DNA from 3 places in the Peribacillus sp. V2I11 genome. Region 1 is predicted to be linked to each of the others. Evidence: riboswitches for the same ligand, from Rfam matches in the RefSeq annotation. Region 1 holds a riboswitch; each other region holds the start of a gene.

Region 1 (8,325 bases):
ATCAAGAGGCAGCATGGCTCCCATCATTGCCCCCATCAGAGTTGTTGATTGAGATTCCATAACCGATATTAACCCGAATGGCCTTCCGATGATGAAGCCTGCCACTGCACATATTGCGATGGCTAGAACGGTTAAAACCACCAGCTTGCCGGGCAACAGGAATGACAGCATTAAACTTAAGGTTAAACTTGTCGTCATGCTTAACATCATGACCATGCATTTACCCAGGCTAACACCAATATGATCTTTTTTCTGATGGGCTTTTTTAGAAAAGTAAAATGTATATGCCACGACTATCATAAAACTGGTCAGCAGCAGCATTCGATTCGTTTCCCCCTTTACTAGCATTAGTTAGTGAAACGTCTGATTTTTAATGACAGGAAGAATGACCACCCATTTGGCAAGCTGAATTCTTTGGTTTTGATGGAGGCACATCAAGAGCTGGATTCCGATTGAAAAAGCCCGTTGGTTTTAAAATGAAGCTAATATAAGCGGTCGGCATGACTGGCCAATCTTCAGGTCGGGTTATATGATGGTGTCCCATGTTATACCAGACCACCACATCTTCATTTTCAATGGAACGCTCGGCTTTAACCCACTCTTCCAACCCTTCTCCCCCTGCATATAGTTTTTTTTATAATATCATTAATTAAAACCATAAAAGAGGAAGCATCCCATTATCTTACTGCGATCCTTTTTCTTGTATGGACTTCATTAGCAATAATCGGTACTGTGAATTTAATGAGATTTTAATTAATGTTCCTCTTCAACTATCGGGGGCATTAGTTGGAGAAAAGACAACTGTAGTGACTGTCTTTTTATTTATGAGTTTATAAATATATACGAACAGAGCCCTATAAAAAAAGTAAACCATATGAAGGTTTGCTTCTTCAGTTTGTAGACTAAAGGGGGGGTTGGGAAACGTATCTTTCATCAAATGATGTTCCTGAACCAACTGACCCAAACCAACACCTTCAACTTCAACTCCTCAGGTATGGTTTCTAACTAAATGTTATCCCAAAGTTGAATGGAGAGGAAGGTGCGAGACTCCTGCGGGAAAAGCGCGTCCAAGGGAGACCCCACAGGCGCAAGCCGAGGGCGGACCGCCAGCGGAAAGCGAGTGCCTGGAGCGGAAATCAACGCCCAAATGTACAAGCCATAAAAAAACTGTAGGCAAACCATGTGAAAGTTTGCTTCTTCAGTTTGTAGACAAAAGGGGTTCGGAAAACATCTCTTTCATCAAATGATGTTCCCAAAGCAACACCTTCAACTCCTCAGGTATGGTTTCTAACTAAATGCTATAACAAAGTTGATTGGAAAGGGTGTACGAGACTCCCTGCGGGGGAAGTGCGTCAAGGGAGGCCCCGCAGGCGCAAGCCGAGGGCGGACCGCCAGCGGAAAGCGAGTGCCTGGAGCGGAAATAATCGTTCAAATTGTACAAGCCATAAAAAAACTGTAGGCAAACTCGATTTCTTCGAATTTGTCTACAGTCTCAGCAAACCTGATGAAGGTTTGCTTCCTTTCTTAGAAATGGAACTTACTTCTTCAAATGATATGGCACTGTCGTAATAACCACATTTCTTCTATAAAGTAAGTAGGCGCGAATCAGTAAACTTGATTGGTTATGAAGTATATTGTGCCAGCCCTTCTTTGGAATGAATTGGGGGATGATCACCGTAACTTTATAATTGGATTCCCTGGCCTTATGTTCAACTGTATCCACAAATTTAGTTAGTGGCTGAATGATACTTCTGTAATAAGAATTCAGTGTAACTAGTCTGACATCCGGCTGCCACTTTTTCCATTTTTCTCCGAATTTCTTTTCATCTTCTCTTTCAAAAGCAACATAAACGGCAATAACCTGATTTGCCGATAGAGATTTTGCATAATTTAAAGAGTTCTCAACCACATGGGTTATACCCGCCACAGGTACAATGATGATATTTCCTTCAATTGGTAAGATCGGCTCACATGTTGTAATCCTTAGTTGGTCACCAACTGCTTCATAATGCTTTCTAATTCGATGAAAAATTAAAATGATGATGGGTAAAAAAATCAAAACAGACCATACCTGAGTAAATTTGGTTAAAAAGAATATCATCGTGACGATAAAGCTAATCATGGCACCAATTGAATTAATGGTTAGTTTCATCATCCAGCCTTTTGGCTTTTCGCGAATCCATTTAACAATCATCCCGGTCTGGGACAACGTAAATGGAATGAATACCCCTACCGCATAAAGCGGAATGAGATTTTCTGTATGTCCTTCAAACGCGACTATTAAGATGATGGATGCAAGTCCCAGTATGATAATTCCATTGGAATACCCTAATCGGTCCCCTCTTATCGTAAACGCCCTTGGTATGAATTTATCCTTCGCAAGATTTACCGCAAGCAGAGGGAAAGCCGAATAGCCAGTATTGGCCGCCAGTATCAAGATCAATGCAGTCGTACCTTGAATGAAGAAATACATGAAATTCCGTCCAAAGATCTCTTCAGCAATCTGGGAGACGACCGTTACCTCCGCGCTTGGAACAATGCTTAAATAATAGGCTAAGTATACGATTCCCGAAAATAATACAGCTAGTAAGGAACCCATCGCTATTAAAGTTTTTGCAGCATTATTCGGGGCTGGATCTTTAAAGTTCGGGATTGCATTGGAAATCGCTTCGACTCCTGTCAATGCGGAGCTTCCTGATGCGAATGCTCTTAGCAGTATAAATAAACTGATGCCCGCTACCGGAGTCCCGATGGACGTGTGCAATTCCGGTGAAACCCCGCCCGTCAAAATCTTGTAAATGCCAACACCAATCAAGATAAACAATGCTAAAACGAATAAGTACACCGGATAGGCCAAAACAGAGGCCGACTCCGTAACCCCCCGAAGGTTCAGGATTGTAAGTAGAATGACGAAAATGATGGCTATGATGACATTATATGAATGCAGACCGGGAAAAGCGGACGTGATGGCATCCGTACCTGCAGAAACACTTACAGCGACAGTTAATATATAATCGACCAACAAGGATCCTCCAGCTATCAACCCTGGATTGACACCTAAATTATTTTTTGAAACCACATATGCCCCCCCGCCATGTGGATAAGCGAAAATGATTTGTCTATAGGACAAAATCAAAGCAGTTAACAGGATCAATACCCCAATCGCGATAGGGATGGAATACCAGAATGCCGCAGCACCGACCGTGATCAGGACGATCAATATTTGCTCCGGTCCATAAGCAACCGAAGACAAAGCATCAGAAGATAATATCGCCAAAGCCTTTGTTTTGTTAAGCTTTTGTTCACCAAGTGCATTTGATTTTAAAGGTCTCCCAATCAAGAACCTCTTTATAGAAGATAACATCAAGAATTCACCACCATATTTAATTTATAAGTTTATGTTACCCAGCTGTAGCAAAAAACAAGACGAAATAGAAAAATGCCTACAAGTCATGGCTAAATAGACCTGTAGACATTAATTTTTTTGTCTAACAAGCTCCACCTTCCTTCTCCTATAACGCTTACGAGGTTAGCTGTCGGATTCGGACCTAAGAGTAGCCCTACCTTGAAAGGATTCACCCCTTGGATTGTAGTAGCAATCCCTATAACGGGTCCCCCGCACCATAAGGTTTAAGCGATTTAGAAATATGAAACTGTTGATTATCATACTCCCGTGAAATGGAAAAGTAAATGAAAATTTTGCACATTAATAGAATAATCTTTGGAGGTGAAGTTTTGTTCTTGACGTATAGAACATAAGTCATGCAAACACATGATTCGAAGGGAGGAAAGGAGGTAAGTAAAAACGTCAAAAAGAAAATGATCAGGGGGTCACTGAACAAAAGGTGGTCCCAAAATGATAAAATGATCCCCACATGGAGAACGCGAAAGACGAAATTAAACAGATCTGCCCCAGCTTGGATAGTCAATTTCGCTTTCCGAATCAACTTTTATTTCCCATCCAATCGAGGGCATTATTCCACTGATCCACCCTAATTAGTTCCTTCCTTCTTGAATTGGTCTCAAATTGCTTTTTTTAAAGACAAAGTATTTCTGGCCAATATAGTTAAGAACTGTGTAAAAAATTGCTCCTATCAGCACAGCCACATTTTGTTGGATGGATAAATGAACGGATCCTTCCATTGATTCTGCTATAGCTTGGCCTAAAGAATAAGCTGCGGAATAACAAATCAGGATGACGCAAAAGAAACGGGCAACTCCTCTCCGCCATTCTATATTGCTTTTAAAGGTAAAAGTCCTGTTCAAAAGAAAACTCGTTACAGCTCCAGTACCATTGCCGAAAAAGGTGGAGATCCAGTAAGATAACTCAAGGACATTCATGAGAAAAAGCATGATGGAAAGTCCAACAGCTGTATTGACTATTCCAACCAATAAAAAGCGGATAAAGGAGTTAGTGTGTTTTAGATAGTTTTTCAATACTGTTCCGTTCATTGTCTAGTTGCTCCCGTTTTTTTAAATCGAGCGGATTAAATAAATCCAAATCAACAATATATTTAGGCCGGCGTTTGGATTCATTATAGATTTTACCGATATATTCCCCGATCAAGCCGACAGCGATCAACTGTAGTCCACCGATCAACCATATGGAGGTGATTAATGAGGTCCAACCCGTTTCGGTCTGACCATAAAACTTTAACCATAAAAAGTAAGACCCAAAGATTAAGCTAATGAAAAAGGAAAGACATCCTAGCCATAATACAAGCCGGATCGGTGTAACTGAAAAGGAAGTAACGCCATCAAGCGCAAACGCAACCATCTTCTTAAATGGATACTTCGTTTCCCCAGCCAATCTTTCTTTTCGGTCATAATAAACAGAGTCCGTCTTAAACCCAATGAGCGGTACGATCCCCCGTAAAAAAAGATTCGTTTCATCAAATCGTTCCAACTCCGCTATCGCCCTTTTACTCATTAGCCGGAAATCGGCATGATTATAGACAAGGTTAACCCCCATCTTGTTCATCAATTTATAAAAAACAGTTGCAGATGTTCGTTTAAAAAATGTATCAAGGTCCCTTTTTTGGCGGACACCATATACAATTTCACATCCTTCATTGAATTTCCGAATGAATTCAGGGATGACTTGAATATCATCCTGTAAATCTGCATCAATGGATATCACACAATCCGAGGCTTCCTTGGCTGTAAACAATCCTGCCAGGAGTGCATTTTGATGTCCTGCATTCCGGGAAAGCTTTAGCCCGCGGACAAATTCATTATTAATCGTTTCCTTATAAATGATCTTCCATGTTTGATCTTTGCTTCCATCATCAACCAATAGGATTTTACTTTGACCAGAAACAATGTTTTCTTCGACTAACCCCCTCATTAATCCACAAAGCTGGGAAATGGTATCCTGCAATACGCTTTCTTCGTTATAACAAGGTACAACAATCGTTAGTATCGGTGAATTCACTCTATTCCCCCCTTTTCACATGACTCTGTATAAATGAATTTTCCATACGCTTCCTTTTTTTTCAAAAATCCTATCTAGTACCAATCCGTTTTCCTTCGCGTTGTTGATTGGTATGGCAGAAAATATATACTTACCACCTAATCCTTTAAACGCATCCATATTAAGGTCCAAATTGTCCAGCTCTTTCTTCGAGCTTTTCTTGAACATATAATGCTTCCCAAGCTCATCGGTAAATAGGTAACAACGTCCTCCCCATTCATCAAAGTAGATTCTGATGTTTTTATTCTTAGCCAATTCGTTTTCAATTATTTGACGAAAGTGATGTTTGTAGGTAAGCGGATAGAAATTGTTATAGCTATCCAGCGTGTAAAATCCATTAAATTGTGCAATTGCTGGGTGCAGCCCAATGCTAGCAACACGATATTCTTCCGGTGGAAGGTCAATATGATCTTTTATTTCCTGAAAAAGGCTTTCTGAATAGAACTGTTTAAAAGACGGTTTTTTATTGTGAGTGATTTCTTCATTGAAACCTATTAAAATCATAATTTGAACGGCGATGAAAATAGAAAGGGTTTTCTTAGCATAATCGCTGTGTTCCCAAATGATTTTTATCGCGAGGGCAAACCCCAAGTAAATTACCATCGGCCTTAAAAAGTGAAATCTGGCAAAATTAAAGGTATCCAGGGTGTGAATCCTTTCCGTTAAAGGAAGCCAGCCTTTATAAAACCAAAATGCGTACCACGCTGAGAGCATAAAATTCAAGCCGAATAAAAAAACATAAACCTTTTCCTGTCTCCAAAGTTTTTTGGTCAGAATAATATAAAGGGCAAAGACTGTAATCGGCAGGATGATAAGCGCATGTACAGTCATGACATGCGTATGTCCAAGAACGAAATTTTTGAAAGTAAGCTTAATGACCCATTCGAGCGGCAGCCTGGCGTGGAAATATTCATATCTGCTGTTTGGCTCCGAATCAAAAATGAATGAAGCGACCAGACGATACTCCACCAAACCAAAAATGGCGGTCATATACACGATCGAAAGAAGAAACGTTATATTCCACCCTTTTCTCCTGATCACATCCGTTAGCCAAAGAAAGCCCATTGCAACAAGGAAAAAGAAAAAGCCAAGCACGATGCTTGAATAAAGCGGTAAAAGGGTAAGGACCAAATAATTCTTCCAAGAATGGTCCTTGCTGCGAATATTCAAAAAAGCCCAAAGTGCTAATGGCATCCCAAGTGTACTGAGCATTCCCGATGGCCAAAATGGGGTAAGGGCAAAGGCTAAGGATGTTCCAACCCTAATCCAACCTGATCGACTCCCTGCAACCAAATGTTTCTTCAATAGGATATACATACCAAAGAATGCAATAAACCTTGTTAATGCCTGGCTTATTGCATATGCAACCATTGTCGGAAAAAGAGCATAAAGCCACACGATAATACTGAACTCACTGCCAAAAGCATTTCGGGGCAGCCCATTCATAATCTGGGGAATTTTGGCGTCTATTGCGCCGAATAACTCACCGCTTTCTGAAAGGACTTTATACCAGGCAAGGTTGGAATCCAAATTATCATGTACGCGAATATGCGCATTTTCTCCAAGGATGAATAAAGGAGAAAGATATAAAACAATGACGAGAAAGGCAAAAAGGATTTGTTTTCTTTCTTGATTTTCAATTGGCAAAATATACACCTCTTGACCAAATTCATATATCCATAATATTTGCTATGGAGGTAAATCTATTCTTTTTCAAGGATTTATTTTCCCCTTTATTGATATAGGTCAACCAATGACCACATAAAATGAAGGGTAGAACAAAAAGCATATAAAAGAACTTTAAAAAGGGGCTGGGCTATGATAAAGAAAGCGGTGATTCCAGCAGCCGGTTTAGGAACACGATTTTTACCTGCTACTAAAGCCCAACCAAAGGAAATGCTGCCGATTGTCGATAAGCCGACCATTCAATATATTATCGAGGAAGCGGTACAATCAGGAATTACAGATATTATCATCGTTACGGGTAAAAACAAACGTGCCATCGAAGATCATTTCGATAAATCCATTGAACTTGAAATGCTTCTGCAAATGAAAGGTCAAAATGATCTGCTTAAGATCGTGGAGAACATTTCCAACATGGTGGATATCCACTATGTAAGACAAAAGGAACCTTTAGGTCTGGGGCATGCAGTTTTATGTGCCAAAACTTTTATCGGAGACGAACCTTTTGCCGTCCTGTTAGGGGATGATATCGTGGATAGCCAGGTTCCAGCTTTGAAGCAGTTAATGGAACGGTACAACAAGGTTCGAGCGAGCATTATCGGATGTAAGGAAGTGTCACCTGCCGATGTCTCCAAGTATGGGATCGTAAATTTCCAAGAACGATATGAGGATTTATTTCTGGTAAGGAACTTAGTGGAAAAGCCAAAAGTGGAGGATGCACCATCAACACAGGCGATTATTGGCCGATATATTTTATCACCTGCGATTTTTGAAATCCTTGAAACCGTACAGCCCGATCGGAAGGGGGAGATCCAGCTTACCGAGGCTCTAGACCTTTTGTTAGAAAGGGAACCATTATATTCATATATCATCGAAGGAAATCGATATGACGTCGGCGATAAATTCGGCTTCCTCCAAGCTTCAATAGATTTCGCCATGAAACGACCTGAACTTCGTGATCAGCTAATAACATATTTAAGACAGCTGTTCCCTTAATGAAATCAATATGACCCACGCCCAATTACCTAGAGGTGATTGGGCCATTTCCACATCGAATTAACCCTTTTGGTTGTATCGCTAACATATCCCCGTACCCTAATCTCTAAGCAAAATATAACTGTTTATTATTAACGCTACCGTGAAATGTAAAAGCAAGTGAAAAAGTTGGA
Region 2 (8,325 bases), 1.7 Mb from region 1:
CCAACCCTGGTATCTTATCTATGAATACCCCACACTCGATCCCTGCATGCACAGCGATGATTTCAATATCCTCATGATATTTTTCTTTGTATGTCTCTTCAAATAATTTCTTGAGTTTCGAATCAGGATTATAGGGCCATTCCGGATAATCCGCGTCAACCAATAGCTCGCATCCAAGCATGTCGGCAATCGCCTTTGCCTGCGTGACCATATTATATTTGATGCTTTTGACGGAACTCCTGATTTCACTTTCGAATATCATTTCCGCTTCATTTGTTGTAATGACCCCTAGATTCGTCGAACTTTCGACTAACCCTTCTATTCCCATGCTCATTCCTTGAACGCCATGCGGGATCACCAGTAAGGAGGTAATGGCTTTAGTCACCGTCTCTTTGGAAAAAACGTTTGAAGAAATCGTTTCGATTTTTTCAAATCTCATCGATATCTCAGGGTCGGAAGATTGCAGTTCATTTTTAAAAGTATCCTCCCATTTCTGGATTCTCTCCGTTACCTTCTGAACATCTTCTACAGAAATCAGTACAGTCGCATCTGCTTCACGAGGAATTGCATTCCCTTTCAGGCCCCCGTTCATTTCCTGTATGCAGCAAGGGAAGTCAGTCGTTAACTCATGTAATACTCTGCCCAAAAGTTTATTGGAGTTCCCTCTTTCCTTATGGATGGACATACCGGAGTGTCCGCCCTTCAACCCTTTAATCCTGATGTTATAAGATACAGCATCAACAATAGAAGCCGATTCCCATCCGATTGGCAGGACCTGCCGCACGCGTATTCCTCCAGCAGAGCTGACCAGCAGCTTTCCATCTTCCTCCGAATCGATATTGATCATCATTTTTCCCTTGAAGTGAGCCGGATCCACGGCAAGTGCACCGTTCATCGTCGTTTCTTCTTCAGTCGTTATGACTATTTCAAGAGAGGGATGCGGAATATCATTTGCATCCAATAATGCCAAAGCATAAGCAACAGCAATTCCATTATCCGCCCCCAATGTTGTATCCGTTGCATACAACATGTCCCCCACAATCCTTAATTGAAGCGGATCTTTCTCAAAATCATGAAGCGTTCCCTTGTTCTTTTCGCAAACCATATCCATATGCCCCTGGATAATGACTGTAGGTGCATTCTCATATCCAATTGTTGCCGGCTTTTTGATAATCACATTCAGCGCCTCATCCTGGATCACCTCCAGGTTCCTATCCTTAGCGAAGCGAACCAGATAGTCACTGAACGCTTGTTCATTAGCCGATCCTCTCGGGATTTTGGAAATCGCTGCAAAATAATGAAACACCGGATGGCTCGATAATTCTTCTAAAGTGCTATACATGGAATTACACCCTTTCATTTAACATATTTGTACTGCCTCTCATCCTTTTACTTTTCCAGAACGGAACACTACGACTTTCTTGAACAAAGGATACAGAATGTACCCCAAGTAAACACCAATCATATTCAGGATCAGGTCATCGACATCCAAACTTCCGCGCCGAAAAACAAACTGACAGATTTCGATGCCCGAAATCGAAAGTGATGGATAAAGAAATTCCCTTAAAGCGGAGGACCCTTTCCCTTCCCTGGACAACAAATACAGACCGAATGGAATGAACAGCCCCACATTGGCGCTAAGGTTATAAAATGACACAAGCCCGTTCATTTCGTTCGATAAATATGAAAGAATCGTAGAAAAAGGAATCAAATTATACGAATATACCTGCCCTTCTGGTCGAAAGAACAGCAAAACCAATAATGATAAACTGTAGCCAAACAATTCTGCCCGCCATAAAAGGCGTGGAATTCTGACCGTTTCACCTCGAAAATAAAGAACCGCAAACGAAACGAAAAGAAGTATACAAAACCAGACAACCATGATCACCAAAGGATTCAAATATAATCGGAGCTGAAGGAAAAAAGGCAAACCGCACAAAAACAATGCTTGCGACAGCAAAAGGGAAAGCATGACCGATTTTAGAGACATATAACTCCCCCTTCTATTTCTTTCCAAATCATTGCATTTCCTTATATCCTAGGACAACTTTAACAGCCCGTCAACAAACTGCATTAACCTGTAATTAGAAAACCGGCAAGGAGAAGCTTTTTTGAATAAATCAACCGATGGGAAGGCTACTTCGGCGTTCAACCAAAATCCAGTTTTCTTCCAGTAAAAAAAGCCGGTTCCTCACTTTCCAGGAATCAGGCTTCTTTTTTAAAGTTGTTGATTTCATAGTGCACGGTATTTTTTCAAACTAATGATATTGATGGTGATAAAAACGACGGCAAAGGCCAGGAGAATGAGTAGATCCAGTAAAACCTCATTGAATGTGAAACCTTTGTACATAACGCCGTTCATGGCATCCGATGCGTAATACAGAGGCATGACCTTGCCGATTTTTTGCAGCCAGTCTGACATGCCATCCAATGGGAAAATTCCTGTAAAGAAGACTTGCGGCACGATGACCAGCGGAATGAATTGTACCATTTGGAATTCAGATGTCGCGAAACTCGATAGTAATGTACCAAGCGATAATGCAACGAGCGCGACAAGTATATTCGTCAGTAAAACGAGCCAAATGGAGCCAACAAGGACGATATCCAATACATTGACAGCATATAGTACGACAATTATGGTTTGAACGAGAGCAAATGAGCCATATCCGATCACATAGCCCGCTACGATTTCGTACCTTTTAATCGGTGTAGCAAGCAGCCGTTCCAACGTACCACTTGTACGCTCCTTCAAAAGCGCGACCCCCGCTATTAAAAATACAAAGAAGAAAACGAAAAAGCTGACGAGCATCGGACTGAAAGTATCAAAACCCTTTGTGTTGGCATCCCCGTAAACATATTGCTCCTCAATTGAAGGAGTGTTTTTTTCATTCCCTTGCAAGCCATGCATCATTTGCATTTGAACGGCCTTTGCACGGGTCGGTTCGTCGTTCAATAGTGTCAGTTTCATTTTGCCATTTTCAACCTGCAGCCAGCCATCCATATCATTTTCAATCATTTTTTCCTGTGAAAATTCCTCAGCGGCCGTTACTTGAAAGTCCGCTTGTTTCAATGCTTTGACCATAGCTTCATTACTGCCTGTAACAACGATTTTCAAATCACTTGATTCTGTATCGAAAATAAAATACATGAGTGTTAAAATGAGCAATGGAGCCAGGAAAAATAAAGCGAGCGTCCTTCGATCCCGGCGCATCTGCCGTGTAATTCGAGTAACAAGAGAGGCAATTCTCATTTTAGGCCACCTCCAATCCTTAAAAAAACATCATCAAGCGTTTCCACGGCAAATTGTTCTTTTAAAGCTGCCGGGGTTCCTGCCGCGATGATTTCACCTTCACGCAGCATCGCCAGTTTATCGCATCGTTCCGCTTCATCCATCACATGCGTCGTGATGATGATCGTCTTATGATCTTCATTTCTTAAACGCTCAAGTTCCTGCCAAATCGATTGTTTCAGCAAAGGGTCTATTCCTACTGTCGGTTCATCCAAAATGAGAATCTCCGGATTTTGGATGAGTGCAACCGCCAGTGACAGACGGCGTTTCATTCCCCCTGAATAATGCGCAACCCGAACGTTCAAATCATTCGTCAACTGTACGATTTCAGCTGCATATTGAATGCGTTCCCTTCGTTCCTTTTTCGAAAAACGGTATAGCTTCGCAAAAAATTCGAGGTTTTCAGCTCCCGACAGTTCTGTATATAAAGCATCGGACTGTGCCATATAGCCGACATCCATTAAAAGTGCTTCATTTGGCACTTCATGATCCAGAACCGTGACTTTACCCGCATCGGGCTTAATCAATCCGACAATCATTTTAATCAAGGTCGTCTTTCCGCATCCGGATGGACCTAACAAGCCAAAAATTCCGCTTTTTTCAATATTCAGGCTCAATGGCTGAATGACCTTTTTCTGATGAAAACCCTTAGTAATTCCTTCAATGGAAATCGCATTTTTCATTGTACACACATCCTCCCTCTTTAATTAACACGGTGTTGAGTGTATTATCATTCTAGGGTAGCATTTGGTCTAATACAATCAACACATTTGGAAAAATGTTCAGTGAAGGAGACATTCCATGGCATCGATTCATGAGGATATGGTACAAAAGACGAAGATGCAGATACAACATCATTTTATTGCACTCGTTGAAGCAGAGGGGTTCTCACATGTATCAGTGAAGAAAATTGCAGAGCGCGCCAACATTAATCGGGGCACATTCTATTTACATTACACAGATAAATATGAATTGATGGATCACTTACAGCAGGAATTGTTAAATGAACTTCAAACCCGCATTACTGCCATTTTGCCGAAAGAGGCTTTTATGGCTCTTCATCAACAACAGCTTTACCCGCCCTTCGTAGAGATTTTTCAATTCATCAGTGAACATGCCCACGCTTTGAGGGCCATTCTTGGTGATCAGGGCGATCCTTCTTTTGCAAAAAAAATAAAGCGCGTATTCGGTGAAGTACTATTGGAGCGTTTGATCAGCCAGCATCCAGCAGCTAAAAATGCAGCCTTCCGCATGTATATGCACGCCTTCCTGACATCGGCGATTTTAGGGGTGATACAGGAGTGGCTGGAGAATTGTGAAGAGCAAACGGCGGAAGAAATGGCGAAAATCCATTTTCAAATCTTGAACTTCATCAGCCATTTGCGCACATTCATACAATGAACGAATCATCCAAGGCATGTTCCATCAACATGCCTTTAAATCTGATTACATCTTGGCCTCCGCTCCTATATTACCAATGGAATAATACCTGCTCTTAGAGGTTTTCATAGCAAAAAAACTCATTCAAAATAAATGAGTTTCAAAGCAAAACAAGATATGGATTTTTCGCTCAGCGTTCCCGGATAGAACACAGGGATTACAATTGAATACCGCTAATGAATGTTGGATTCAGTTAATTTACCTTAGGGAAAACAATTTTAAGAACGGATTCTTTTTCTTATCCGTTATCCTTAACTCATCCATGATGATTTGATCCTCATGATCGGCTATCCATTTCCTTAGTGCATCTTTATCCTGGCATTGTGTTAAATATGTCTGGCCACCCTTGCCTGTAGCATTAATAACATATCTATTGAACGTTTTCTCCATAATTGCCCGCCTTTTTAATAAAATGTTTTGAATCTTTACATACGAATGCACTGCTTTTTTCTTTATCATTTACAAAAGGAACATGATATATATATATTAGAAACTTTGATTGGCAATAGCGTGTTCTGATTGAAAGTAGTGAATAAAGCACCCCGATGCTGGTTATCATAATCGGATTAATCGAACCTATCATAATGTGCTAACTAATATTTGTCAATACGTTTTTAAAATGTAAATAAAACGTAAATTTTCAGTTTTGTTAAAGAAATATTTTTTTGCAATTCAGGGGTTTACAACTGCTAAATGATGGGAGTAGAATACGTTTATCAATTTAATGCATTTCGGCCTAAACTCAAGGGAATTGAGTACGGAGGACCCAATCATTTGGGGTTAATTCTGCCTTGCAGAAGGGATGAGATCAGCTCTTTCGCCATCCTACCCGTCAGCTAACTTCGTCGGCTAAAGCGAAGGAGGTCATAAGACCGCCTATTTCGGGAGTTTTTTTGCATGCTTTTTGGGGCAAAATAACTGTTCGATGTTTTAGCAGGTCTTTTTATTATGCCTTTAAAAAGCTTCTGAAAGCAGATTGATGATTAAAATACCATACAGTTTCACACAATTTTTTTTAGGTAGGGATGGTTATTTGGGAATGAAAAAAAATTTATTGGATCCGCCAAAAATACTTGTACTAGGCTTTGCCACCCTGATACTTATTGGGGCCTATTTATTAACCCTGCCGATTTCCACAGAAAATGGCAAGGGTCTTTCTTTTCTGGATGCTTTATTCACCTCGACTTCCGCTACATGTGTAACAGGACTGGTCGTAGTGGATACGGGATCGACCTTCACCACTTTTGGTGAGTTGGTCATCTTGACACTGATTCAGATAGGCGGTTTAGGGTTCATGTCATTTGCGACATTTTTCTTTTTCCTTTTAGGCAAAAAGATTTCTTTAAAAGGCAGGTTACTCTTGCAGGAGTCCTTAAATAATCTATCCATGGCGGGTGTGGTCAGGTTAGTGAAACGGCTTTTAATTTTCACGGCCATCATTGAAGGCCTGGGTGCCCTTATCTTATCGATTCGCTTTTCTTTTGACATGCCAATCGGCAAAGCAGTCTATTACGGGTTTTTTCATTCCATATCGAATTTCAATAATGCCGGCTTTGATTTAATGGGGGAATTCAGGAGTTTGACCCCATATGTATCGGATCCATTCGTAACCCTTACCGTCGCATTCCTCATCACGTTTGGCGGGATAGGTTTTATTGTGATGAATGAACTATACGAATATCGGAATACCCATCGTTTATCCGTACATACGAAGATAGTTCTGGCGACTAGCTTGACCCTTACCATTGCCGGCGCAATTTTAATCTTTTTATTCGAGTTCGGCAATGCCAAGACATTACAGCCATTATCTTTCATGGGTAAAATGCTGTCATCTTTATTTCAATCGGTTTCACCACGGACGGCAGGCTCCAATACGCTGAATATCCCTGATTTAACTCAGCCTACATTACTGCTCATCATTTTCTTGATGTTCGTCGGGGCTTCACCCGGATCGACTGGCGGCGGGATTAAAACGACTACATTAGCAACGCTTTTTGGAACGGTTTGGTCACAGATTAAAGGAAAGGGTGATGTGGTATTATTCCGTCACCGCATTGTGAGTGAAACGATTTTTAAAGCATTATCCGTTACATTCATTGGCGTATTCATGGTTTCAATCATCTCCATTCTGCTGACCATCACTGAAAGCGGAACTGATTTCTTGATGATTTTGTTTGAAGCCACTTCAGCATTTGCCACCGTGGGACTTTCAATGGGTTTGACCCCCGAATTATCACCGGCTGGCCGGATGCTCATCATTTTCACGATGTTTGCAGGCCGTGTGGGTCCTTTGACTTTGGCCTTTGCCATCGCTATGAGGCGCAAACCAGATCCGTTCCGCCGGCCAAAAGGGAAGATCATGATTGGTTAATCATAAATGAAGGAGTGTAAAAGATGGGAAAACGACAATATGCCGTGATCGGTTTAGGCAGATTCGGAACCAGTGTGGCCCATAGATTATATACGGCCGGCCAAGAGGTATTGGGTATTGATGTCAACGAGGAAAGAGTCGAGAATGCGGGACTGAGCGTCACCCATGCGGTCATGGCGGATACGACTGAAGAAGAAACATTGAAATCAATCGGAATCCGTAATTTCGACTGTGTCATCGTAGCCATCGGAAATGACATGCAATCGAGCATTTTAACTACCTTGCTTTTAAAAGAGCTTGGGGTCGAAAAGGTCATTGCCAAAGCACTCAATAAAAATCACGGTCAGGTGCTCACTAAAATCGGTGCCGACTGGGTCATCTATCCTGAGAGGGATATGGGGGAACGGGTCGCGAATCAGCTCCTTTCCCCTAACATGCTGAACTATATAGAGCTCTCGAAAGAATACAATATCGAGGAAATCATCCTCCCCATGAGCATGAAGGGAAAAAGCCTCAGGGAGCTAGATTTGCGTGCAAAATATAATATCAGCGTCATTGCCATCGTGAGTAATGGGGAAGTTATCATAGCACCCTCACCGGACCAGGATATCCATGAAAAAGATTTGCTTTTAGTGGTTGGCAATAAAGAAGATCTAGCCGTCTTTGCCAATATTGAATAATCCGGCAGGTTCGGGCTCTTGCCTTATTGAGCCCGAACCCATTTTGAATGCAAGCATCACTTATACATGCGAGAAGACCGCCATATGGCGGTCTTCTCGATGAAATTTATAACGAGCAACCCATGCCCTTGATATGTATGTATTATTTTATCGTACTGATCGCTTGGGCAAGAGTGGACTTTATCGTCACTTTATCAAAAGGCAGTTGAAGCTTATAACGGCAGTCATGGCTATTTCCGGCCGAAGTCCTGAAAGGGTTGTTTGGATTCCCACCAAATTTAAGGATTCAATCAATTGTGACAGCTTGTGTGCGGATGCACTATCTATAGCATGAACGCCCGATAGGTCAATGAAAAGCCTGGTGACATTTTTTTCAGCGCACTTTTGTAATGTGTTTTCAAGCAAGGACATGCCCCTCGTCGTGTCAATATCGCCTATCAGGGGAAGCAACGCCGTGTTATCCTTAAGGAAAATGATGGGCGTGCTCAATTCATCGATCGTTGACTGTTGGGCTTTCATGATTTTATTGGCATATCTATGATTCG
Region 3 (8,325 bases), 730 kb from region 1:
ACGATTGTCGATGAAAGGATAGGGATGAACATTTCCTTAGTGGCTGATCGTATTAATTCGCCGCCTTTTAATTGTTCGCCTTTTAAAGCCATTCTCCTATAAATATTTTCAATGACGACAATGGAGTCATCGACGACTCGGCCAATGGCAACGGTCATGGCCCCCAGTGTCATGACATTCAATGAAATATCCATTTGTTTGAGCACCAAAAGGGCGGCTAACAAGGATAATGGAATCGAAATGACGGAAATGAGAGTCGTTTTAAAGTTCCTAAGGAACAGCGTGATAACAATGACGGCAAACAGACAGCCGAAGAGCGCCTTGCTGATCATGGTTTCAACAGAATCTTTAATCGGTTGAGCTTGATCAAGCGTAGTGTGTACACTTACGCCTTTAAATTCTTCTTTGAAATTCGATACTTCTTCTTTTACTTCGTCTACGATTGCAACTGTATCGGCATCAGGCGATCTTGTAACTTGAATCCCAATCGATTCGCTACCGTTTGTTCTTGAAATCGATTCAGCTTTACCGGTGATTTTAACATCGGCTATGTCTGATAATTTGACATTTTGCAATTGGGCAGCACCCGTTTCCATTCCAGGAGATAATTGATTGGTTTCGGGTACGGTTTGTGCTGGCGTTCCTGTTTGAGAGCCGCCGGATAAAGGTATCTTTATATTTTTCAGGTCTTTTAATGTGGAGATGTTTCCATCCACAACGATCGTTTTTTCTTTATCATCAAAGTTATATATGCCAAGCGGCATGTTGACGTTTGCGGCCTGGATAACCTTCTTTACGGTATCTTCATCGAGCCCGTATTGAGCCATCCTTTCTTGGTCGAATACAAGGCTGCCTTCATTTACTTGTTGTCCGGAAATTGATACGGATGTCACGCCGTCAATTCCTTCAAGTTTAGGTACTAACACATCTTCAACATTTTTTGTTAGAGCTGGTAAATCCGAACCCTTATCTGTTACACTGAGTGCGACGACAGGAAAAGCGTTTAATTCTAATTTAGATACGCTTGGGTCATCCACTCCCTCAGGCAGTTCTAATTTCTCTAAAGCTTCTTTCACTTCTTTTACTGCATCGTCCATATCCGTATCATAATCATATTGTAATTGGATGGAAGAGACATTAGCCATGGACGAAGAACTGACTAATTCGACTCCTGGCAAATTTGTTACTTTCTGCTCTATCTGGTCTGTGAGTTTATCTGCTACTTCTTCAGGTGCAGCTCCAGGATATACAGTGGAGATGCTTATTAAAGGAGTCGAGATGCTTGGAATGGTTTCTTGTTTCATGTTTATACCGGAGTATAAACCAGCTGCTACGATGATGATCGTAAGCAACCAGATTGCCAATTTATTCTTTAATGAAAATTTAATTATTGAATTCAAGCTTGTGCCCTCCATACATAAAATTATGACCAGTCGGTCATAGACTCAAATATATAGTATATGGATTATGAATGCAACAGATAATATTCGTTAGTATTTACGTTGTGATTTCAAGGGTTTTGGGATACAATCTGGAAGATGTGACCCACTGGTCATAGACGGACAATTTTAAGAGATAGGATGAATTGGATGAAAGAAAAAAATAAGATGATCATAGATAAGTCTGTAGAGCTTTTCGCGGAAAAAGGATATCATGCTACTTCCGTTCAGGAAATTGCTGAAAAATGTGGGATAGCAAAGGGGTCTTTTTATAATTATTTTAAATCGAAGGAAGAATTACTAGTCTCCATTTTCAAATTTTATTATGAAGCGTTGACGGACTCATTACTTGATCTTGAACTGGATGCTTCATTGTCCAGTAAAGACAAATTCATGAGGCAAATCACTGTTCATATTGAGCATATGACGGGAAATACCAACTTGATTCAAATGATGATGCAGGAACAAATGGTTCATATCAGCAAAGAACTAGATGGATTTTTACATTATATCCATGAAGAGGGCTTGATTTGGTTCAAGCGTAAAATCATTGAGTTGTACCCGGGACTTTCGGCTGATCTTCTGCCGGATTGCACCATAATTTTAGATTCCCTTTTCAAAGGATATATCGGAATATTGATCAGGAAACAAAATGCTTTCGATGTGGAATTGTTACCTAGCTTCATATTGAACCGGATGGATTCCATTATCGCAAGCCTGCAGAACATGGAAGATCCATTATTGAAACAATTTCCCCTACCAGGATGTTCGATCCGGGATATGAGCCCAAAAGAAGAAATCCATTCGATTATCGTCAGGATGCTGGAAGTGGAAACACGTAAAGAAGAGGGAATGGAAACAAGTAAAAATACGGAAGCTTTAAAGGCGATCCAGGAAGAGTTTTCAAAAGTTAGGCCAAGCCCCATCATCTTGGAAAGCCTTTTGCTGTTTTTGGAGAAAAATGAAAAAAGAAGTCCCTTGTGTTCAAAGCTTATCTTAATGATGAAGGATTACTTGACGAATATATGAAGGCTTTACCGAAAGGGGCGTATAGCCTCTTTTTTTCATTTAAATCTTAATGAGTTTCAAAAGCGTGGGCTTAGGAAAAAGTATAAGTGATGGGAAGAAGATAATTCTTTCAATAATATGGGGGTTAAATCATACGATGGAAAAAGGGAATGCTGATTTATAATGAAAATGCCGGGAATGGTAAACTCGAAAGGAACCTTGAGGGGTGTCTACCGGTAATAGCTCCACATATTGACGAGTTCCTCATTCTACAAACAAAGGAAAAAGGCGATGCATGCCGTTTTTGTTTGGAATTTGGTGAAGACATGGATGTAGTTTTCGTATTAGGAGGAGATGGAACGGTACATGAGTGTATAAATGGCCTTTCACCACTTCGGAGGCGGCCGTTGTTTGGAATTTTACCTGGAGGGACTTGCAATGACTTCTCCAGAACCTTAAAGATTCCTCAAAATGTTCGTCAAGCTGCGGAAGCATTAATGGCAAGGTTCGTTCAATTGATATTGGACAGGCCAATAACGACTATTTTTCCAATTTTTGGGGAGTGGGGCTTATTTCAGATGCATCAAGCAATATTGATGAGCAGGAAAAAAGCAGGTTCGGAAAGATAGGATATTTATTAAGTGCTGTAAGGACGATTGGTGAGAATGCTCCCTTTTCCTATAAACTGAAATATGATGGGATGGGAATTTCATTGAAGGGGAAGCAATTATGATTTTGGTATTGAATGGTTGTTTTATCGGCACTAATTTATTGCCCTTTCCCATGGATAGTCCAGACGATGGGCTCTTTGGCGTTGCCATTTTGGAAAATGCAAGCCTTGGTGCATTATTAGAAATAATAGCGCTGAAACGTTCATGGGCTGAAAACTTGAGCTCTGACTCTGGGGTGACTTATTTACATGCCGGTACCCTGACCATTGAAACCAAGATGCCGCTTGATGTGGATATGGATGGAGAGAACTATAGACAAACGCCTGCGCACATTAAAGTCCTTACCCATCATTTGTCAGTATTAACTCCAAATTAGTTTGGGGGATTAAATCTGAAGGGTAAGGATTATGTGTTTTTTTTGTTTATTCATTCCTTATTTCTGCAATTGTTTCCAAAATAAGATAAAATATATGATGATATATCATTTTTTGCAGGAGGACCACATATGGTGTACCAGGTCAGATTGTTAAAAGGCATTTTAGAACCTTATCGGAGTCGTTATCAGCTGCAAAATGCAGAGGCAGTCACAAAGCTTGGATTGAAATTACTATTTTTATATTTTCTTAGTCTTATAGTATTCGCCATTGGGGGATATTTTGGCATTGGTTCAGAATCATTCTCCAAAGAAATCACGAAGATGAGTGTCAATGAATTCGAAGCAGCAAAGTTGCTGATTTTGAGCGGCAATATAATAACAGGCATAATCAACCCTGTCATATACATATTTTTAGCAGCTCTATTCTTTTGGATCGTTACCGATATCCCATATGTAAAATTAGTTATCGTTCAAATGATTCTTTTTGGTTTGCAATTAGTGGAAAAAACATTACTGATTCCTCTATTCGTTTTAATGGATATAGGCAGCGATGCCAATCCTTTTTCATTGGGGATCATCAGTCAATATTTTCTCAGAAGTGATTATTTCATTCACTTTTTCAGCGAAATCACCATTTTTCAATTTCTTATTATTGCTCTGCAATATTTTTATTTAAAGGAATTTTCAGAACGAAATAATTATTTGGTCCTTTTAATGATTGTTCTATACTATCTGGCCACATGGTTTGTTAAAGCCTTTTTAGCATACATCCAAGTAGGCGTATTTGTATAAGGCGGGTGAAAAGAATGAGCGGGAAATGGAAAATAGCAGCTGTCTCGATTGCGTCGATAGTGTTAATAACCGTTAACATATACCTTATTGAAAAAAAAGAAAGCAAAGTGGAGCGAACTGTTTTCGTTGAAAATTGGACAAAGGTAAAAAAAGATACAATTACGGATACTATTCAAACAAATGGGGTAATTAAACCTGTAGAAGAGTATGACATCTATTTCGATACCAAGAAAAATGATTTTAAGAAATTCCTTGTAAAAGAAGGCGATGCGATTACGGCTGGCTCCTCGTTGTTTGAGTATACGACGACCGAACTTGATGCTCTTAAAGCGAATTTGGAAGCGGAGAAAACGGCAGCTGAGGGGGAAATTGCAGGAATTGAGGAATACATAGGGAAGTTGAGGTCTTATCAAGGGAGCCTGGCCAGTGATCCTGGAAAAGCGGCCATTGATGAATCGGTGGAGAAAAACTTGAATATTGATATAACGACAAGCTCTTCAGATCTTATTAAAAGTAGCATTGAGCAAGAAATGTACAAGCAGGAACTAGAAAAAAACAATTTGAATGAAAAAGTGAAAATGCTTGACGCTAAATTAAGTTCAATTGAGGAGCAGTCCAGTGCGATCGTGACGACGAGCGAGGCTGATGGTGTAGTTAAAAATATCAATAAAAACCTGAATAATCCCATAATATCCATTGTTTCTATAAATATGGCAATTGAAGGTAATTTCTCAGAAGAAGAAATGAAAAAGGCTGAAGTGGGCATGACTATAAAAGCAAGTTCCTCTGATTCAAAAAAGGCATTGAATGGAACGATAGGCCGTATCCATTCCTATCCAGCTGAAGAGCCGTCGTTAAAAAAAGATAACAGATTTCCATTTCAGGCTTTAATCGAACCGGAAAGCGAAGAAACGGAACCTTTGTTGGTGGGATCCAAAGTGAATCTTACAGTAATAACCAATGAGAAAGCCGGTGTACCCTCCGTTCCTATAGAGGCGGTTCATTACCAAAAACAGCCACATGTTTACAAATTGACTAAAAAAGGCTATGTGGATAAACATTACATCACAAAAGGGCTTAAGGCTGAAGGAAAGCAAGAAATCATAAAGGGACCGTCGGTAGGTGACGTCATCCTCATGGAGCCGAATGTGGCAGTGAAGAACCATTCTTATTTCATTACTCCAATTCAATTTGAAAAAGTGAAAGCTGCAACTTATAAAAAATTCACCACTAGGGAAAAAGTAAGATATCTGTTACTTGGCATTTTGGAAAAATAACCGCTTCTTTCATCAAGAGAGGTGATGTCAAATTAGTTATTAATTATATATCAATATAACTTATAATGATTAAAAATTGGGAAGAGTAATTATAGATACAATAGTCTTTAATACAGAATATTCAGACATATTTAAATATTTTTTCTAGAACGGATGCGAATAAATATTTACAGATTATCATTTTTAGTATAATATTTTATTATAAGTTAACTCGCTTAATCTTATTCAAGAACGGGGGACCCATTTTTGTGGATTTTTCCGCTAGGGGTGAATTCAGAAATGAAAGGGCTTTGTGTTTCCAATTCCTAACCCGACAGCTAACCTCGTCAGCGTCTTTAAGGGAACATGTGTGAATATTCACGCCAATAAGAAATCGACACATGAAGTGTCTTTTTTTTCGGCGTAAAGACAGAGTTTTTCAAAAAAAGAAAAATTACTTTCTTTTTATTAGTATCTTGTTTCCCTTACCGAGACAAAAATGTTTTTGCATCAAAGACTTTATGGAAGGTGAGGAAAGTAAATGAAGAAATTCAAATTTAGTTTAGCTAGCCAAATTTTCATTGGTTTAATTTTAGGGATTATCGTTGGTGCCATTTTTTATGGTAATGAGACGGCCCAAAACTTTTTACAGCCATTCGGAGACATTTTCCTACGAATGATTAAAATGATTGTAGTGCCTATCATTGTTTCAAGCCTTATCGTTGCAGTTGCGGGTGTAGGTGATTTGAAAGCGGTAGGTAAACTTGGTGCTAAATCATTATCATACTTTGTTGCGGTAACACTTACTGCGATTGCTGTTGGTTTAATTTCCGCGAATATCATCCAGCCTGGTGCTGGTGTGAATATGAATAATCTGGAACAAACAGATATTTCCACATATGTTGATACTGCAGAAACTAAGCAGCATGAATCGTTCGTAGATACACTCGTTCACATTGTACCATCCAATCCAGTTCAGGCCATGGTAGAAGGCGATATGCTAGCGATCATTTTCTTCTCCGTGTTATTTGGACTTAGTATTGCGGCCATCGGTGAAAAGGGTAAACCAGTATTCCGTTTCTTCCAAGGTACAGCTGAAGGAATGTTCTACCTAACTAATATGGTCATGAAATTCGCTCCTATCGGTGTATTTGCACTAATCGGTGTGACTATCTCCAAATTTGGTTTGGAATCTTTAATTCCGTTAGGAAAGTTAGCGCTTTCTGTTTACGGAACAATGATTTTCTTTGTAATTGTCATTCTGGGTCTTATTGCAAAATTTGTAGGATTCAATATCTTTACGTTGATTAAACTTCTAAAAGAAGAATTGATTCTTGCTTTCTCTACAGCAAGTTCAGAAGCGGTTCTTCCTAAGATCATGGAAAAAATGGAAAAAGCGGGATGTCCGAAACATATTGCTACATTTGTTATTCCGACTGGATATTCTTTTAACCTTGATGGTTCTACATTATATCAAGCGTTAGCAGCTATCTTCATCGCCCAAATGTATGGAATCGATTTAAGCATGTATGAGCAAATTACGCTAATGCTAGTGTTAATGATCACGTCCAAGGGGATTGCGGGTGTACCGGGTGTATCTTTCGTCGTTCTTTTAGCGACATTGGGAACTGTAGGTATTCCTATTGAAGGTCTAGCATTTATTGCCGGTATCGACCGTATTCTTGATATGGGACGTACAGTAGTGAACGTTATCGGTAATTCACTTGCAGCAATCGTCATCTCTAAATGGGAAGGTCAATTCAACCCTCCTTCCAAAAAAGAACTAGAACAAGTTTCTTAATACAAAAAATCCAGAGTGAAATATCACTCTGGATTTTTTTGAATTAAAATGCACTTCCTGATTTTTGAGCGATCCAGGAAGCGGCAATCGGAAGAGAAAGCGTTGACATCTTCGTTTTCATCGAATAATTCACTGCGGTAAAAGCTCTCGATGACTGTAAGCCCTGCTTCCTCCAGACAATTAAGCACTTCAAGTTGTGTTGGGATATGGAGGTAGAAGCGTTCCGGGTGTGAGAATATCCCCCAAACTCATAAAGCCTCTCATCTTGTTTACCTCCACACCAAATAATTTCCTCCTGCTCCCAGAAGTTCAGGTGATTTTCGTTTTTATTACGGTCATGTGTTGTGAAAATAAAGATTCCTTCAGGTTTTAAAATACGGTTGATTTCTTTTAAAGCCAATGTGCGGTTTTGTCGCTGGGGAATTTGCATTAAACCATTAAAAGCGAAGATTGCTTTATCGAATGAGGCGTCCTTGAAAGGGAGGTTCGTGGCATCGCCAAGGATAAAGGGGATGTCCAGGTTATGTTCATGCGCTATTTTTTCCGCTTCATTAAGCATGGCAGGCGTTAGATCGATTCCTGTTATATTTTGAAATCCTGTTTTATATAGTGCGAAGGTGGTTCTTCCTGTACCGCATCCGATATCAAGGATTGCATCATCCTGATATAAATATTTTTCGAATGCATATTTCTCTGATTGCCAAAGACCTAATTTTTTAGTTGCATCAGCATAAAGGGAAGCGGCCTCATGAAAAGAATTAATGATAAAACCTTTTTCAATTTTACCCATGATCAATTGCTCTAATTTTTTTCTACTATTATATGGATATTTAAGGTTGTCGAGTGTGTTCCTTGACCTTAGGTTAATATGGAGTTCATGTTTCACATTATTTACATTAATGAGGGGTTATATAACTTACGTGAAAACCCAAAAGTTTGATAAAATAACATTATTGATTGAGGGCTCGGAGGGGATCAGGTT

What was found. A riboswitch is a leader RNA that binds a small molecule or an ion and turns the genes downstream of it on or off. The one in region 1 is predicted to bind cyclic di-AMP.
Region 2: it holds a riboswitch for cyclic di-AMP, as region 1 does, so the genes downstream of both, QFZ73_RS15060 (TrkH family potassium uptake protein) here and QFZ73_RS06500 (APC family permease) in region 1, are expected to answer to the same signal.
Region 3: it holds a riboswitch for cyclic di-AMP, as region 1 does, so the genes downstream of both, QFZ73_RS09870 (cation:dicarboxylate symporter family transporter) here and QFZ73_RS06500 (APC family permease) in region 1, are expected to answer to the same signal.

Annotation. Positions count from the first base shown of each region.
Region 1 is NZ_JAUSYW010000001.1:1,336,484-1,344,808, forward strand. Features, by position in the region: gene QFZ73_RS06490 (hypothetical protein) at 1-321, opposite strand, end outside; gene QFZ73_RS06495 (copper amine oxidase) at 371-607, opposite strand; gene QFZ73_RS06500 (APC family permease) at 1,538-3,364, opposite strand; cyclic di-AMP (ydaO/yuaA leader) riboswitch at 3,504-3,647, opposite strand; gene QFZ73_RS06505 (GtrA family protein) at 3,997-4,452, opposite strand; gene QFZ73_RS06510 (glycosyltransferase family 2 protein) at 4,412-5,434, opposite strand; gene QFZ73_RS06515 (DUF6044 family protein) at 5,450-7,114, opposite strand; gene galU (UTP--glucose-1-phosphate uridylyltransferase GalU) at 7,292-8,152, shown strand.
Region 2 is NZ_JAUSYW010000001.1:3,083,615-3,091,939, reverse strand. Features, by position in the region: gene QFZ73_RS15090 (aminoacyl-histidine dipeptidase) at 1-1,342, opposite strand, end outside; gene QFZ73_RS15085 (VanZ family protein) at 1,382-1,990, opposite strand; gene QFZ73_RS15080 (ABC transporter permease) at 2,234-3,250, opposite strand; gene QFZ73_RS15075 (ABC transporter ATP-binding protein) at 3,247-3,972, opposite strand; gene QFZ73_RS15070 (TetR/AcrR family transcriptional regulator) at 4,091-4,690, shown strand; gene QFZ73_RS15065 (hypothetical protein) at 4,928-5,119, opposite strand; cyclic di-AMP (ydaO/yuaA leader) riboswitch at 5,453-5,595, shown strand; gene QFZ73_RS15060 (TrkH family potassium uptake protein) at 5,769-7,100, shown strand; gene QFZ73_RS15055 (potassium channel family protein) at 7,124-7,780, shown strand; gene QFZ73_RS15050 (STAS domain-containing protein) at 7,967-8,325, opposite strand, start outside.
Region 3 is NZ_JAUSYW010000001.1:2,065,952-2,074,276, reverse strand. Features, by position in the region: gene QFZ73_RS09900 (efflux RND transporter permease subunit) at 1-1,400, opposite strand, end outside; gene QFZ73_RS09895 (TetR/AcrR family transcriptional regulator) at 1,590-2,468, shown strand; gene QFZ73_RS09890 (diacylglycerol kinase family protein) at 2,618-3,076, shown strand; gene QFZ73_RS09885 (diacylglycerol/lipid kinase family protein) at 3,159-3,494, shown strand; gene QFZ73_RS09880 (hypothetical protein) at 3,624-4,286, shown strand; gene QFZ73_RS09875 (efflux RND transporter periplasmic adaptor subunit) at 4,301-5,563, shown strand; cyclic di-AMP (ydaO/yuaA leader) riboswitch at 5,766-5,910, shown strand; gene QFZ73_RS09870 (cation:dicarboxylate symporter family transporter) at 6,084-7,343, shown strand; gene QFZ73_RS09865 (class I SAM-dependent methyltransferase) at 7,387-8,133, opposite strand.